DNA from 3 places in the Krasilnikovia cinnamomea genome. Region 1 is predicted to be linked to each of the others. Evidence: riboswitches for the same ligand, from Rfam matches in the RefSeq annotation. Region 1 holds a riboswitch; each other region holds the start of a gene.

Region 1 (5,392 bases):
GCGGCGATCGCGGCACGGAACGGCAGCAGCTCACACGCGTCCAGCTCGGCCCGGCTGCGGTCGATCACGGGTACGGCGTGGTGCGAGTCCACATTGGTGTCACCGTGACCCGGGAAGTGCTTGGCACAGGCGGCCACCCCCGCCCGCTGCAGGCCGGTGACGAACGCGGCGCCGTGCCGGGCGACCAGGTGCGCGTCGGATCCGAACGCCCGTACGCCGATCACCGGGTTGTCCGGATTGGAATTGACGTCGGTGTCGGGGGCGTAGTCCACAGTGATGCCCGCGTGGGCGAGGTCGAGCCCGAGGTCGTGGGCGACGACCTCGGTGACCGTGACGTCGTCGATCGCGCCGAGGGCCAGATTGCCCGGACGCGAGCTGCCGTAACGGGATTCGAGCCGGGTGACGTCACCGGCCTCCTCGTCGATCGCCACGATGACGTCCGGCCGTTCCGCGCGCAGTTGCGCGGTGAGCGCGGCGACCTGGGCCGCGGATTCGACGTTGCGGGCGAACAGCGCCACTCCACCGAGGCCCTCGGCGAGGCGGCGGCGCACCCAGTCCGGCGCGGTGGTGCCCACGAAGCCCGGCTGCAGCACGGTGGCGGCGAGTTCCGGCAAGTCCCCTTGTCGCGGCATGAGCCCCGAACCTCCGGTGACGATCGACACGCGCTCCGGTGAGCGCGTCCCCAACTGACAACCGACAACCGTCATGGGCGCGGCGGACGGACCAATGGTCACACCCGGTCCGCGTTCAGTCAACAAACCTTTCTATTGGTACGGTGTCCGCGCCCGTTAGAGTTCTCGGCGTGCAGACCCCCCTCGCGGCAACCTCCGGCGTGGACTGGTCCGAAGTGCATGCCGTCCGGCTGCTCGGCGTCGCCCTCGCCGCGCTCATCCTGATCTGGGCGATTCGCCGCATGTTCGGCGGCAAACGCTGACCCACTCCTGGGCGGCCCACGCAACGGTCAAGGCCACCCCGGTGACCGGGGCGGCCTTGACCGCGACAGCCGCCGAGGCGGCCAAATTGACTTCACCGCCGAGGCGGCCGAACCCGGGTCAGACGCCGATCCGGCCGTACCTGACCCTGCCGGGCTCGAAGATCGCCGCGAGCTTGACCCGGCTGCCGGGCTTCGGGGCGTGCCACACCTTCCCCTGACCGGCGTAGACGGCCACGTGGTAGGCGTGCCCGCCGCGAACCCAGAAGACCAGGTCGCCGGGGCGCCGCTGCGCCTTGGCCAGGCGGCGCACCTGGTGGAACTGGGCGTTCGCGGTGCGGCCCAGCTTCAGCTGCGCCTTGCGGTAGACGTATCCGGCCAGGCCGGAGCAGTCGAAGGCCTTCGGGCCGCCGGCGCCGAGCCGGTAGGGCTTGCCCTTTTGCGCCTTGGCGAACGCGACGATCCGCAGGCCCCGGGCCTTGGCCGCCGCGACGGCGCGCGCCTGAGCCGCGCGGGCCTTGGCGGCCCGCTGAGCCGCGGTCGCGTGCGACCCGGCCGCCCTGGAGTCCGCCGCCGCCGGCGACGGCGCCGCGGCACCCAGGGTGACGGTGGTTACCAGCGCTGCGGCCAGCCCGAACAGAGCGAGGCGACGCAGAACCGGCGGGTGGGAATGAGACATTCAGGCATCCTGATCCTTCAACCCGCGTGCGAGGTTAGCTGTCGGGTTAGGCCTTGAAGTGGCCCGCCACGCTCCGCGTGGCCGCACCCCCAGCCGGTGTCGGGCACCGGCACACTGGGTCCCCCGCTCCTGCCCATCGAAGTCACTGATAGGAGTCAGTCTTCGTTCGCACTCCCGGCGGGCAGGACTCCGCGGCCGGAAGCAGCGACCCCGGGTTCGGGGTGCGCCCTTACCGTCGGCACGGGGGCGAACCGGCTCACCGCCACTGCGGTTGCATGGACCTCGCGACTCACGAACCCGACGCCCGGTCGGGTACCCGGCGGGACACGGCTGGTCCAAGACCCCCGGAAGCGGACGACCCGGGCAGGGGTCTGTGGCGTAGGTCACAGCCGAGCCCGCCGTCCGGCGGTGCCGGGAATCGGGACCCGGGCGGCAGACGATACGGGCCCGGCCGGTCCCCGACATTCGCCGCGGTACCGGATGACGATTCGGTTCGGCGCAGCCCGGGTACGGATCCCGTCCGTTCCGGCAGGCGAGGAGAATGCACTCTCGGTCGCCGACAACCGTGGAAAGGACCACCCGAGTGACGGACCAACCGATGTACGCCAGCCTGGGCTACACCGACGCCGAATGGGGACTGCTGACCGGCCTGCCGCAGTCGGTGCTGACCGCCGCCAGCGCCGCCAGCCTCGACGGGGCCCGCAAGACGCGCGCCGAGAACGCCGCCGGCCTCGACGAGATCGCGGACGCCCGGACCAGCAGCAGCCCGCTCGTCGCGGCGGTCGCCGCCGCCGTGGTGGACCGCGTCGGCGACCCCGAACTCGGCGAGGAACTGCCGGTCCTCGCCCCGGCCGACCCCGCCGGGTACGCCGGGGACGTGCTGGAGCGGGTCGGGCAGGCGGTCACGCTGCTGGCCGCCAAGGCCCCGGCCGAGGACGCCCGGACGTACCGGCACTGGCTCGTGGAGATCGCGGAATCGGTGGTCGGGGCCGCCTCCACCGGAGGTGTGCTCGGCATCGGCGCCGAGACGGTGACCGACAGCGAGCGCCGGTTCCGCGACGAGCTGTCCGCCGCGCTCGCGGACTGATCACGCGCCGGGGCGCTACGCGACCGCCTCGGCGTCGGAGCGGCTCTCCAGCGCCGCGTACACGGCGCCGACCTGGGCCGCCGCCCGCTGCCAGGAGTACGCCTGGCGGGCCCGGTCCAGCGCGGCGGTCGCGTACGCGAACCGGCGCACCGGGTCGATGATCAGCCGGCGCAGCGTGCCCCCCAGCGCCTCGGGGTCGGCGGCTGGCACGAGATCACCGGTCAGGCCGTCCACCACGGTCTCCGGCAGCGCGCCGGACGCGACGCCCACCACGGGCACGCCGCACGCCATCGCCTCCAGCGGAGCCGCCTCGTACCGGTCCTGCCCGGGCGCGACGACGAACACGTCCGCCGAGCGGTACCAGGCCGGCAGGTCCGCCGAGGTGACGGCACCGACCAGGCGGACCCGGTCGGCGACCTGGCAGCGCACCGCGAGCTCGCGCAGCCGGGCGGCCTGCGGGTCGTCGGGCAGCCCGGCCGCGGGCGGGCCGCCGATCAGCACGAACTCCGCTCCCGGCACGGCCCGCATGGCCCGGACCACGGCGCCGTAGCCCGTACCGTCGGCCAGCCGCCCGACGGCCAGGATGCGGGGGCGGCGCGGGTCGCGCTCCGCCACCGGGCCGTCCGGGTTGAACCGCCGGCTGTCCACCCCGGCCGGGACGAAGGTGATCCGCGGGCGCGGCACCCCCCGGTCCACCAGTTCGCCTACCTCCTGCTGGCTGCGGGCGAGCACCCGATCGACGGCGCGGCCGAGCGCCCGCTCGTAGCCGGCCCGCGACGGGCCGTTGCCGCCCGGCTCGGCGGGGCCCGCGCCCAGCTCGTGGAACGACTGCACCACGGGTACGCCGATCCGGCGGGCCGCGGTCACCGCGGCGAGACCGCCCGTCCAGAAGTGCGCGTGCACCACGGCCGGCGCCCAGTCCCCGTCCCGCCAGGAGCGGCCCAGCCACCGCGCGAACTCACCCAGGCACGGCAGCCGCTCCTGGACGGGAAGCACCCGCGCCGGACCGGCGGGAACCCGTACCACCGGGACACCGCCCGGGGCCCGCACCACGTCGGGCGCGGCGGGGTCGTCGCGCCGGGTGTGGATCCGTACGTCGTGGCCGAGCTCCGCCAGCGCCTCGGCCAGCTCCAGGACGTGCCGGCCGCCGGCGCCCAGGGAACCGGTGTTCTCCGAGATCATCGCGACGCGCATGGGTCCTCCTCCAGCAGAGCAGCCTCCGGGAGGACGACCGGAGGAAGGCCGTGACACTCGGTGCGATGTGCCCCGGCCAGCTCGGGATAAACCCGACCCGGCCCATCAGAACGTGCGGAGTTTCAGGGCGGTGGCGGGTGCGCGAAGTTCCATGGCGTACCGGTCCGGAACGCGCGGCCAGGCGGCCGGAGCCAGCACCGACCCGGCGGGCACGGCGTCCCGCGCCGCCCACGGAGTCGTGACCGACCCGGCGCCGCCGCGCAGCCGCACCCGGACCGGGCTGGCGGCGGGTGCCCGTACGGTGATCGTCGCGGCCGGGCCGGTGACCGTGACCGGCACGGTGCCGCGCGGGCGGGGCAGCCGCACCTCGATCAGCCCGGCGGCGCCCACGTCCAGCCGCCGGATCCGCCCGTGGCTCAGGTCGAGGTGCTGCTCCCCCGCCCCCGCCGGAAGCCGCAGGTCCCAGCTGACCGTACGGTTCAGCGCGATCCCGACCGCGTCCGCGCCGTCGCCGCCGGTGGGCCGCAGGGCCAGGCGAAGCCGGCCGTCCATGCCCGTGACCCGCGGGGCCAGGCCCGACCCGGCCGGGGTGCTGATCCGGTAGAGCAGCCCAGGCAGGTCCGCCAGGCGCACGTCGACCCGGGAGGCCGCGTCCCCGACGACCAGCGACGCCCCACCGCGCCCGCGCAGCGGCGCCTCGACGACGTGGCCCGCCCCGGTTCCCGTGGGTACGGCGGTTCCCGTGGAGCTCCCGGCGGGTCCGGCGTGCTCGGCGGGTCCGGCGTGCTCGGCCGCGCCGGTGCACGCGGCCGCCGGAAGCACGGCCAGCAGAGCGGACAACAGCGCGGCCGGGCGGCGGCGGCTCAGCTCGCGGAACACGATCGGACAACGCGGAATCGGCCGAACGGGTGACGGCGTTTCGCCCGCATCGCGGCAGACTTGCCGGGTGCAGTCCGCAGGCTTCCTTTCCGACCGCCAGCGCCGGTTCGCGTGGCTCGGCTTCGTGCTGGCCGCGTTCCAGGCTCCGCTCGCGGCGAAGTTCACCGACGACGCGTCCTGGCTGTTCGCGCTGGTCGTGGCGCTCGTGGTTGCCACCGTGATCCTCGCCGACGACGTCCAACGGCGCCGCCCGGAACCAGCCGAATAGTCATCGCGGTTCAACCGATCTGCACCGGTCGGGAGAACCTATGGCTACCCGTGGCTTCCTACCGTCTCTTTCCATGACTGGCCTGTTCGGCGGCCACGCCGCCCGCGCTGCACTGCGCTCCGCCCATGCCTGCCTCGACGCCGTACACGCGTCGGTGGGAGTTTCCGGTTTCGCCGCGGCCGCGGAGTCCCCCGGCCTGCTGGCAGCCGTGGACCAGCACTCCGCCGGGATCCGGGAGAGCCTGTCCGCGGACAGCCGCCCGCTGACGGCCGTGGTCCTCGCCGCGTACGCCGAAGGCGTCCGGGAGGCCGCGTACAAGCACGGCTGGCGCGCGCCGGCCGACGGGATCGACTG
Region 2 (5,392 bases), 4.4 Mb from region 1:
TCCAGCTTGAGCGCGGCCGTACCCTGCGTCGGCGCCGTGCCCCGGCCGACGTCCTTCGCGCGGGTGGTGGCCGCCTCGGCCCGGGTCGCACCGCGGGTCGTGCCCCGCGCCGGCTGGCGGCGCTCCCCCCGGGCACCGCTGCGGGCACCGTCGATCGCGGTCGCGGGCGTACGACGCTCGGCGCCCGTGCGCTGCGTCCCGATCCGCCCCGCGGTCCGGCCCCCCGACCGCGGCGTCATGCGCTCGCTCATGTTCCCTCCCCCTCCTGCTGTCTGCGCGGGCGCAACCGGCCCAGCCCCCCGTGCGTCGCCGACATCCGGGGCCGTTCGCGGGCGGCACCCGATGCCTGGCTCTGGTCGTCGATCCGTTCCACCGCGCGCAGCTTCACCGACGCGGCGCGCGGGTTCTCCGCCACCTCCGCCTCGGTCGGCGGCTCCGACCCGCGGGTCAGCGACCGCAGCGTCGGTCCCGTTCCGGGCAGTTCGACCGGCAGGTCGATCGGCCCGGTGCTGCGTGTCCGCGCGGCGATGGCGCGTTTGACGATCCGGTCCTCCAACGACTGATACGACATCACCACCAGGCGCCCCTTGGGCGCCAGCAAGTCCAATGCGGCCGGTACGGCCGCCTCCACCGCGGCGAGTTCGCCGTTTACCTCGATCCGGAGCGCTTGAAACGTTCGCTTCGCGGGGTTGCCCCCCGTACGCCGGGCGGCGGCCGGGATGGCGTCCCGGACGAGATCGGCGAGGAACGACGACGAGCTGATCCGGCCTTTGCTCCGCTCCCGCACGATCGCCGAGACGATCCGCGAGGCGAACTTCTCCTCGCCGTACTCCCGCAGGATCCGGACCAGGTCACCGGGCTGGTAGCCGTTCACGACCTCCTCGGCCGTGATGCCACGGCTCTGGTCCATCCGCATGTCCAGCGGAGCGTCCCGCGAGTAGGCGAACCCGCGGTCGGGCTCGTCGAGCTGGAGCGAGGAGACTCCCAGGTCGAACAGGCCACTGTGGAACGTCGGCAGACCGAGGTCCGCCAGCACGTCCGGCAGCTCGTCGTAGACGGCATGGATCAGATGCGTACGGTCGGCGAAGCGGGCCAGCCGGTGGCGGGAGTGCGCGAGCGCCTCCGGGTCGCGGTCCAGTCCGATGAGGACCGCGTGCGGATACCGTTCGAGCACCGCCTCGGCGTGCCCGCCGAGGCCCAGCGTGAAGTCGACGTGGGTGGCCTGTGGACGGTCCAGGGCGGGGGCGAGCAACTCGAGGCACCGCTCGAGCAGCACGGGCACGTGCGTGCCCCGAAGCTCCCCCATGTCGACCCCCATTGCCCTGCTCATTTCCACGTCCACCCGGTCGCCCGGTCGTCTTCCGTACCGCCAGATCCCCATCCGCTCGTGCCCTGACGTGGGCGCGCCCGACCCCGGACACGCGCCTGGCGCCGGGGAAGAGGCGCCAGGAGCGGGAGCGGCTGGAGATCTCGCAGTACGGCGGCAGCGACGTCCGAGCCGCCTGTACGGCCCGCACCCGGTGACGCCCTACAGTCCGCCGGGCAGCACCCCCTCCTCGATGTCGGCGAATTCGTCCTCACTCGCCGAGAGGTACTGCTCCCAGGACTGCTTGTCCCAGATCTCCACCCGGGTGCTCGCCCCGATCACCACGAGCTCGCGGTTGAGTCCCGCGTACTCCCGCAGGTGGGCGGGGATGGTGACCCGCCCCTGTTTGTCGGGCACCTCGTCGTGCGCGCTGGCGAAGAACACCCGGCTGTACGCCCGGGCGGCCTTGTGTGTCACCGGCTGCTCGCGCAGTTGCCCCGCGATCCGCTGGAACTCGGGCATCGGGAAGACGTAGAGACAGCGCTCCTGCCCCTTGGTGATCACGACACCTCCCGCCAGCTCGTCCCGGAACTTGGCCGGGAGGATCAGCCGGCCCTTGTCGTCGAGGCGTGGCGTGTGCGTGCCGAGGAACATCGGCGCCCACCCCCCGCCCCTTGGCGGTTTCGCGGTCCGCCGTTCGCTCGGGCCGGCAAGTCCTCCAGGGAGACGTCCCACCCGGTGTCAATTCACCCGGGGGTGTCCTGTCCACCTGAAGCCGGTCGCTCGTCGGCCCTGCCACTGCGCTCCACTCTACTCCACTTCCCTCCACCCGCAACCGGAATGCCGCGCTTCGCGAGCCCGGTTCGCAGATGAATGCGCACGTCAGAGGCGTGGACGTGTGGTGGAGGGCGGAACAGCCGTTCGGGTGGATCAAGTTTCCGACATGCGGCTCAGTCGGGCATAAAATCCCCCCGAATCAGGCTCTTCGGAGGGTGCGAAACGCCCACTTGCGCCACTCGGGGAGGAAAGTGGAGGGCCGCACACGACAGTGGGGCGTGACCCGAACCGGGTCACGCCCCACTGAATGTCGTGGTGCCAGGGGCACCGCTACCTCACACGGCGATGCGCCGCACGACGTAGTTCTTGCTCCAGATCTTGTGCTTGCCCACCCGCTTGCCAGACCTCGGCGAGTCCCAGATGTAGCCACCGCCGGCGTAAATGCCCGCGTGGTAACCGTGGGAGCCCGACCGGAAGACGATCAAGTCGCCGATCTGCTTGTTCGACTTGTTGATCTTCTTGCCGTACCGCTGCTGGTCGTTGGCCCGGTGCGGCAGCTTCTTGCCGGCCGCCTTGCGGTACACGTACTGGGTGTAGCCCGAGCAGTCGAAGCGCTTGGGACCCGAGGCGCCGAACTTGTACAGCGCGCCCCGGTGCCGCTTGGCCTCGGCCAGGATCTTCGACCCGCTGGCCTTCACGGTGATCCTGACGGCCCGCGTGGTGGTGCTGCGGTAGCTGCCCGCCCCCGTGAACTGGGAACGGAACCAGCTGGTCGTGGACGGAGTGGTGCGGAACGTGGCGGACCCCTGGGAGTTCAGGCGATGGATCGCCAGGGTCTTCCACTTGCCGTTGCGCTTGGCCTGCAGGCGTACCGAGCCCGTGGTCACGGCCTTGCCGGTACGGGGGTCGAGCACCCGCGCCGTCACGGAGACGGCCTGGCCCCACTTGATCGTGCGCTTGTTGACCCTCTCGGTGAGCCTGGGCGTCACCACCGTCTGAGCGGCCCCGTCGGTGACGGGGGTGGTGGTGGCCGCTACGGCCGGCGTGGCGACTAGCTGGCCGGCGCAGAGGCAGAGACCCAGGGACAGGGCGAGGGTGCCGGTGCCGACGGACATGCGGCGGCCCCGGCTCGAACGACGTTCGTGCACGGTAGAGAGTTCCCTCCGGCACGCCTGCGAGGTTAGCTGTCGGGTTCGGGCGGGAAGGTTGCCCGGCCGCCAAGGCGGCTTCACCCCGAGGTCCAGTCCGTCCGCCGAACCGGCGGGCGTACTGAGCGGACCGAAGATGGGTCCCCCGTCCCTGCCCCCCATTGCCTTGTCTGGTCGTGCGGTGCGTGGTCGTGTCGCCCGGGCCGGGGCAGGGCTCGGCGTGACCCGGATCGACACGAGCGGCGAGCGATCGCTCACCGCCAGAGACCTTGGTACCTGAATTCGAAGTTCAACGCTTGATCAAGATCGTTAAGAAAAGATGTTGGCACTTTTGGGCGTGTCCGGTTTGCGGCCACAGCGCGACAAATGCCGCCACACTCCGTGGTGCCCCGCTTACCCAGCGGTGAGGGTTACGGGTGAATCACGACACACAAATATCCCCACGAAGGTCGATCATGGCCCTATGTGGACTCGGCCGTTCGGCGTACGTATCTCCCAAAAGGCGTATCCCGGACGTCGGCCGGGCGACCGAATGGTCGGCCGAAGGACGGAGGGCCGTCACGGTGGGGACTGCCCGTCCGACCACTCGACGTAGTGTCCGGCTCCGGTACCCTCGCTCGCGTGACGGACGGGAAGATGCCCCTGCGGGCCAAGGTCGCGAGCTCGGTCTCGCGCACCGCGGCCGCGCTCTCGCGGGCTGCGGGACGCGGCGACGGCTCGGTGATCGGCGGCTGGATCGGCCTCAAAATCGACCCTGACCTGCTGGCCCACCTCGCTGCAGGCCGGGCCATCGCGCTCGTGTCGGGCACCAACGGCAAGACCACCACCACCCGCCTCGCCGCGGCCGCCCTCGGCGTGCTCGGACCGGTCGCCACCAACTCGTTCGGCGCCAACATGCCCACCGGGCACACCTCCGCGCTGGCCAAGGCCGGCGCCACCCCGTTCGCGGTGCTGGAGGTCGACGAGCACTACCTGGCCCGGGTCATCGAGGAGACCTCACCCCGGGTGATCGCCCTGCTCAACCTCTCCCGCGACCAACTGGACCGGGCCAAGGAGGTGGCGATGATGGCGCAGTTGTGGCGCACCGCGCTCGCCGCCCACCCCGACGCGCACGTGGTCGCCAACGCCGACGATCCCATGGTCGTCTGGGCCGCGATCGGCTCGCCGCACGTCACCTGGTTCAGCGCCGGTCAGCGCTGGCATGACGACTCCTGGGTCTGCCCCGAGTGCGGCTCCGCGATCCACCGCGAGGGCGGCGACTGGTTCTGCACCGGCTGCGGACTGCGCCGCCCGCAGGCCCAGTGGCACGTCGAGGACGACGGCGTGGTGGACCCCAACGGCGACTGGCACCTGGTCAAGCTGCAACTGCCCGGCCACGTCAACCTCGGCAACGCGGCCACCGCGCTGGCCGTGGCCGCCGAGTTCGGGGTACGGCCCATCGAGGCGGCCCCCCGGCTCGCCTCGGTCACCTCCGTCGCCGGCCGCTACGCCCAGGTGGAGCGGGACGGACGCACCGTGCGGCTGCTGCTGGCCAAGAACCCGGCAAGCTGGCTGGAGGCGTTCGACATGGCGCAGGACGCGCCGACGCTGCTGGCCGTCAACGCCCGCGACCCCGACGGCCTCGACACCTCCTGGCTGTACGACGTGGACTTCTCCCCGCTGCGCGGACGGCCCGTGCTGATCACCGGTGACCGTGCGTACGACCTCGCGGTGCGACTGGAAGTGAACGACGTGGCCTTCCGGCACGTTAAGACGTTTGACGAGGCGGTACGGGCGACCCCGCCGGGACGCCTCGAAGTGATCGCGAACTACACCGCGTTCCAGGATGTGCGAGCGGAGTTGGACCGTGTCGACTGAGAGCACGCTGCGGATCGTGTGGATCTACCCCGACCTGCTGTCGACGTACGGCGACCGGGGCAACCTGCTGATCCTCGCCCGCCGAGCCGCCCTGCGCGGCATCGGGGTCGAGACCTACGAGGTCCGCTCGGACCAGCCCATGCCCACCACCGCCGACATCTATCTCATCGGCGGCGGGGAGGACGGCCCGCAGGCCCTCGCGGCGCAGCGGCTCATCGCGGACGGCGGGCTGCACCGCGCGGTCGGCCAGGGCGCCGCGGTGCTGGCCATCTGCGCCGGCTACCAGCTGTTCGGCGAGTCGTTC
Region 3 (5,392 bases), 360 kb from region 1:
AACTGGAGAGACCTCGATCCCCATACCGCCGACGCAGTCGGCGTCGACCCGGAAGGGCACTTACGTGTTCGACAACAACGGCTCGTTCCTGCTGGCCGCCTTCGAGTTCTTCATCTTCCTCGCGTGGTTCATGGGCCTGTTCTGGATCTTCGGTGACCTCTTCCGGAGCAAGGACCTCGGCGGTGGGGCCAAGACCCTGTGGTCGCTGTTCCTCATCTTCCTTCCGATACTCGGCATGTTGATCTATCTGATGGCCCGTGGCGGCGGCATGACCGACCGCGCACTCGCCGCCCAGGCCGACCTGCAGAAGCGGCAGGAGGCCTACATCAGGTCGGTCGCCACGTCGAACGGCGGTAGAGGCAGCGTCACCGAGGAGATCGCGTCGGCGAAGGCACTGCTCGACTCCGGCGCGATCAACGCGAGCGAATACGAGCAGCTGAAGGCCAATGCGCTCGGGAAGAACACCGCCTCGCTGGTCGCCTAGAACGGTCGCGGCGCGTGCGTAGGGCGCGGCCGGGTGGGCGCGTCCACGCGCGCCTGGACCCAGTTCGGCCATGCTGCTGCCCACCCATGACGGGCCGGATGGTGACACCGTGACCGGCTGCTCGGATCCCGAACTGAGCGCTTAGCCCTGCCCAGGGCTCGCGAATCGACGTTGCAGAGGCCCCAGTGCGGAGCGGCTCAATTTGTATCGTGCGGCAACTTATATTGCCTTGAACCGCCCTCGCCTCGACCATTCTTTCCGGCCGGACGGCCCTTCTTTTTGCTGTCCCCCCTGCATTACATTCACTCGCCATGACCCGACCGGACTTGCCGCGCCTCGTCGAGCAGACCCGAGCACTACTGTTGCTGCAGATGTACCTGACGCTGCTCGTCCTGGTTTTCATGACGCTGCTGATGCAGTTCTTGACCAGCGCTATGGGCCCGTCTCGTGGCGACAGGTTCCTCACCGTCTACGTGATCCTGGTGTGCGTCCCGTTCGTCCTGGGGCTGTCGGCCTGGATGTTCCGCCGAGGGCAGGTGCTCGGCTGGATCCTTGCCTTCGTCGCGGAAGTGGTCAGCTTCTCAATCGCCGTCGGCTCCATCCTCGGCCCTTTCACGGGCATTGCGGCGGTCATCCTGCTCGTGGTGGCGTCCTGCATCCTGGTCAACCTCTTCCGTCCCGAGGTCCGCCGGTTCTTCTTCGGATAACCGCCGTTCGGCTCCGGGGCCGCCCGTCGTCGACTCAGTGTGCGGAGTCGTCGTCACCGGATCCGCGGACTTGTCGCGCAGCCACCGGCGCGTGACGTGGCTGTGTGCCGCGGCGACAGAGGCCGCCATGAGTTCGGCCCGCGATGACACCGGCTCGGTCGGGCATCCACCGATGACGTTGACGGCCGCCCCAGTCGGATGCGCCGGGGCGGCCGTCCCCCGGTCACAGGGCCAGACGCTGACCCGGCCGGATCAGGTGCGGGTCGCCGCCCAACACACCCCGGTTCAGCCGGAACAGAGTGCGCCAGCCGCCCTTGATGTGGTGCCGCTCGGCGATCGACGCCAGCGTCTCGCCGGCGCGTACGACATGCACCCGGGCCCGGTGAGCCCGATGGGTGTCGTGTGTGCGGTGCGTCTTGCGAGCCTTGTGCGCGGCGGCCCGATGATGCTTCGGCGAGCCCGCCTTGGCGCCGCATACCGGCCACGCGCGGATGCCCTGGGTACGCAGGACCCGCTCGGCGACCGCGATCTGCTGCGCCCGGGTGGCCTTGTCGGCCGTACGGGCGTACTTCGTACCCCCGTGACCGGCCCAGGTACGGCGGCTGAACTGCAGCCCACCGTAATAGCCGTTGCCGGTGTTGATGTGCCACCTGCCGCCGGACTCGCAGCGGGCGATGGCGTCCCAGTTGACGCTGGACGCGGACGCCGGAGCGGCCGGGCCGAGCAGGGTCACGGCGCCGGTGACACCGGCCGCGATGACGCCCAGCACGAGGCGGGTGGGCTTTCGGAACTGTGCCATGACAGAGAACCTCCACGCCTGCGAGGTCAGCTGTCGGGTTCGGGCTGAGGCGCCCGGCCGCGGTCTGCGGCTTCACCCCGAGGCGCGCGGCAGCGCACCGAAGAACTAGTGGGTCCCCCGCTCCAAGCCTGGTTGAGGAATGCCCGACGAGCGGCGGCTTGGATTCGGCGTTACCGCCCGCGGGGCCCGCGTTGGCGGACGCGGGCGACGGTATCCACGAGAATTGTGGAGCCGCAAAGAAATCCAGCCGGATCGTGAGATCGATCTCTTGTTCGCCGGCCTCACGGCTACCCGGATCTGATACCGCTACCGGTCCCCGTCACCGCTCGGTCTGGCAGGCGCCCGGTACCGGGTGGACGGATGCGTGACTGATGCAACAATCCTGTGCGGACCAGGAGGTCCGCCCTGTCCGCGTACCGAGCGAACACGCCCGTACGCGGCCGGATGCCTCAGAGCGCTTGGGGGTCGCCGCTACGCACGGCCTCGGTCCGGCTGCGGCCGGTACGCAGCATCCACCACAACTCCCCCGGGACGGCACGCCAACCGCGGGCGCGCGCCGCCTGGTAGGTGGCCCGTCCCATGAGGAGTACGCCGATCCAGAAGCTCACTTCGGCGAGCACGAGGATGGTGACCACGGTCCATGCGGGGGCGCCGGCGGCGGCCGCCACAGTTGCGGCGAGGGCCCACGGCAGGCTGGTGAGCGCTAGCAGCGCTCCGACCCGAAGCTTGTTCACGCGCTCATCATGGTCCATCGCATCAACAGCTACCCCGGCGGGCGCTTGCGTCCAGCTCATTGATCGCGGCGAGGAGGGCGGTCGCTTAGCGTCGCATGGCGAACCGGTCGAGTGAGCAGCGACGGCGCGGTTGCCTTTTCAGCTGGTTGATGCCGCACGCCACGGCGTGGCGCTGCTCATTGAGCTCGGGATCAATGGTGGTGGACGGCCGCCCCTCGACCCGAGCATGCGCCGCCTGGCGTCCTGATCGGCCTTGCAACTGCTTATCAACCCGAATCACATCATGCCGGGGTATCCCTCGGCCCTGGCGGCGGCCAGGTTGCTTCGATCACACCAGGCCGGTCGGGACAGCGGGAACCGCGTCGCCTCCATACCGTCGCCCGATAGCTGATCGAGTTCAGTGCTTACGGGGCGGACCAAGATGAATCGACCAACGACGGAAGGTATCGGACACGCAGGGTCGCCGACGTCGACGACAGCGGTGCACGCAGGGGCCCGACGCAAGCACGCGGCGCTCCTCGCGGTGGCCACGGCGGCGCTGCTCGGCACTACCGCATGCAGTGCCGTTGAGCCCACGTCCGCGAGGGACGCGGCGAGCCCCGCAGTGTCCAGCGCCGCTGCGGCAACGTCCACCTCTACGGCTCCGTTGCCGTCGACAGCGCCCGGCGTCTACAAGCTCACCGGCAATCCTTGCCAGGCCATTGACGCCGCCGCGATCGCCTCCGTGGTCGGCCGCACCGACCAGCCCGCGCCAAGCCGGCGAGCGGTCTCACCCCGGCGATCAGCCGCTGCTCGATCAACTACCGTGCACACCGGCTCAGCGTGGACATCAACCTCGTCGACGACGCGTCCACCGAGCCGATCTACCAGCGCATGCGCGGCGCCGCGGCGAAGCAGTTCTCGATCACCGAGGTGTCGGGAATCGGCCAGGGCGCGTACCTCTATGACGACCCACAACTCGGTCCGCACCTGGCCACCTACGACGGCAACCTCAACCTCGAGATCAGTCTGATCCCGCGTGGCGGCACCGTGCCTGACGCCACGACGCTGCTCACCCAAGTCGCAACCGGCACCCTCGCGAAGCTACGCGCCTGACCGGTAGCCGACACATCTGATCCGCTGGGGACTACCGCACGGATGCGGCATTCCCCCGGGGGCGCTGCACCTGTCGGCGAATGACCGCTCCAGGCTTTGAGAACGGCCGGCTACCTCAGTCCCGCCAGACGGTAGAGCACCAGGGAACCGGCGACGGCCACGTGGAGGCTCAACCCCGTACCAATCATGGGGATCTCCACCACAGCGTCGAGCAGGTCAACGGCCTCCACCGGAATGCCATCGGCCTCGTGCCCGGTCCTCCTGCCGAGCCACTGACCATCGCCCGGGCGGACCAGAATCCCCTCCGCCCGGGCCATGTGGAGTCAGCGGCCGGCCGCGACGACCACCGGGTGACTGTTCATGGTCGAGTAGTCGTTGTACAGGGACGTATTGACGCGATACGAGGCGATTGCTTGCAGGACATCGCCGTCATCGGCGTGCCATCCACCTCGGAAACTCAGCCGAAGCTCGGCGTTGTACGGTGCGTCCTGAGCAGTGAGGGTGTCAGCCACCTCACCGGCCAGCAGAAGGGTGGATCTGCTGAGGTTCACAACCTTGACGTACAGCTTGAAGTCCCTGACGTTCTCCATCAGCTCCTTGCCGATCTCGACGTTTCCGATCACGTCGAACGGCTCCCCATTCGCGACTGTGTCGGATGCGAAGAACGTGCCGACATCGGCAAAGTAGACGAGCTTCAAGGCGGCATCGTACTGATTGCTTGGCATCCCGCTCTCCCTTTCCTCAAGGCCGGTTCTTGACGCCGCGCTGCGTCGGAGATGGTCCGAGGCCTTAGTCACTAATCCGGTCGGGCCCGTGGGAGAGGTGCGGCTCTCACTGTCCACTGTCGCACTCCGAAATGATCCGCTTCCATGGATGTCACCCTCAGAGTGATGAACCAGTTTTCTCGGCGGCCCGGGAATGTGGGATAGGGCGACCGATTGCGATGGGTGTGTCCGAACCGGCCGAAACAGGTTGCTCGCGCAATCAAGTTGCAGCAGGAGAGTTCTTTCGAAGAATGGTGTCGCGTTGTGTGCCAGCCCCCAGCCCACCGCCATGGCGAGGGTGCTGGGCATCGCCGCAGCAACCACCAATTCCCGGTCGCGACACCGTTGTTTTACCGACGCAAGCACTGCAGGCAGCCTGCGCGCCAGACCAGCAAGGTCCTTGGTGGTGAAACGATGCGTATGCCAGTCATCACTGTCATCCACGCTCCATGGTGGCTGGATCACGTGGTATTCCGTAACGCCTCTACCCTCGAAGATCCGCTTCGGGTCAAGGTGACGCAGCGTCATTGTCAGGGCGATAATCAGCCCGACTCGTCCGGCTTCGTCGGAGTCGTGCGAGGTCCGACGCTCTACCGTCAGGGCGTCCATCGACCGCGATGGTGTCCATGGCAGCGTAAAGAAGGCCTCGGCTGCGCCCGTACCGGTGCCTGAAGGCCAGCCGGTCAGCTCCACCAACCGCGGATCGGCGGTGACTGGCAGCTGCGCACCAACGGCGATCGCGGCTGGCCATGGCATGTCGCAGGCCAAGGCCAGAGTTCCGGACTCGAAGTCGAGGTTGAGCATCGCCT

The links. A riboswitch is a leader RNA that binds a small molecule or an ion and turns the genes downstream of it on or off. The one in region 1 is predicted to bind cyclic di-AMP.
Region 2: linked by a shared signal. The riboswitch ahead of EV385_RS23985 (C40 family peptidase) and the one ahead of EV385_RS03775 (C40 family peptidase) in region 1 are both predicted to bind cyclic di-AMP.
Region 3: linked by a shared signal. The riboswitch ahead of EV385_RS02155 (LysM peptidoglycan-binding domain-containing protein) and the one ahead of EV385_RS03775 (C40 family peptidase) in region 1 are both predicted to bind cyclic di-AMP.

Annotation. Positions count from the first base shown of each region.
Region 1 covers NZ_SHKY01000001.1:863,053-868,444, forward strand. Annotated here, with positions in the region: gene EV385_RS03770 (glycoside hydrolase family 3 protein) at 1-632, opposite strand, end outside; gene EV385_RS35585 (hypothetical protein) at 803-934, shown strand; gene EV385_RS03775 (C40 family peptidase) at 1,053-1,610, opposite strand; cyclic di-AMP (ydaO/yuaA leader) riboswitch at 1,620-1,781, opposite strand; gene EV385_RS03780 (hypothetical protein) at 2,194-2,697, shown strand; gene EV385_RS03785 (glycosyltransferase) at 2,713-3,891, opposite strand; gene EV385_RS03790 (hypothetical protein) at 3,997-4,770, opposite strand; gene EV385_RS03795 (hypothetical protein) at 4,838-5,038, shown strand; gene EV385_RS03800 (DUF6401 family natural product biosynthesis protein) at 5,112-5,392, shown strand, end outside.
Region 2 covers NZ_SHKY01000001.1:5,235,366-5,240,757, reverse strand. Annotated here, with positions in the region: gene ftsL (cell division protein FtsL) at 1-251, opposite strand, end outside; gene rsmH (16S rRNA (cytosine(1402)-N(4))-methyltransferase RsmH) at 248-1,306, opposite strand; gene mraZ (division/cell wall cluster transcriptional repressor MraZ) at 1,529-1,960, opposite strand; gene EV385_RS23985 (C40 family peptidase) at 2,419-3,198, opposite strand; cyclic di-AMP (ydaO/yuaA leader) riboswitch at 3,238-3,369, opposite strand; gene EV385_RS23980 (Mur ligase family protein) at 3,868-5,088, shown strand; gene EV385_RS23975 (type 1 glutamine amidotransferase) at 5,078-5,392, shown strand, end outside.
Region 3 covers NZ_SHKY01000001.1:505,629-511,020, forward strand. Annotated here, with positions in the region: gene EV385_RS02145 (PLD nuclease N-terminal domain-containing protein) at 65-484, shown strand; gene EV385_RS33710 (hypothetical protein) at 796-1,191, shown strand; gene EV385_RS02155 (LysM peptidoglycan-binding domain-containing protein) at 1,415-1,990, opposite strand; cyclic di-AMP (ydaO/yuaA leader) riboswitch at 1,996-2,140, opposite strand; gene EV385_RS02160 (hypothetical protein) at 2,440-2,724, opposite strand; gene EV385_RS02165 (hypothetical protein) at 3,547-3,819, shown strand; gene EV385_RS36005 (TrmH family RNA methyltransferase) at 3,930-4,136, opposite strand; gene EV385_RS02175 (hypothetical protein) at 4,143-5,392, opposite strand, start outside.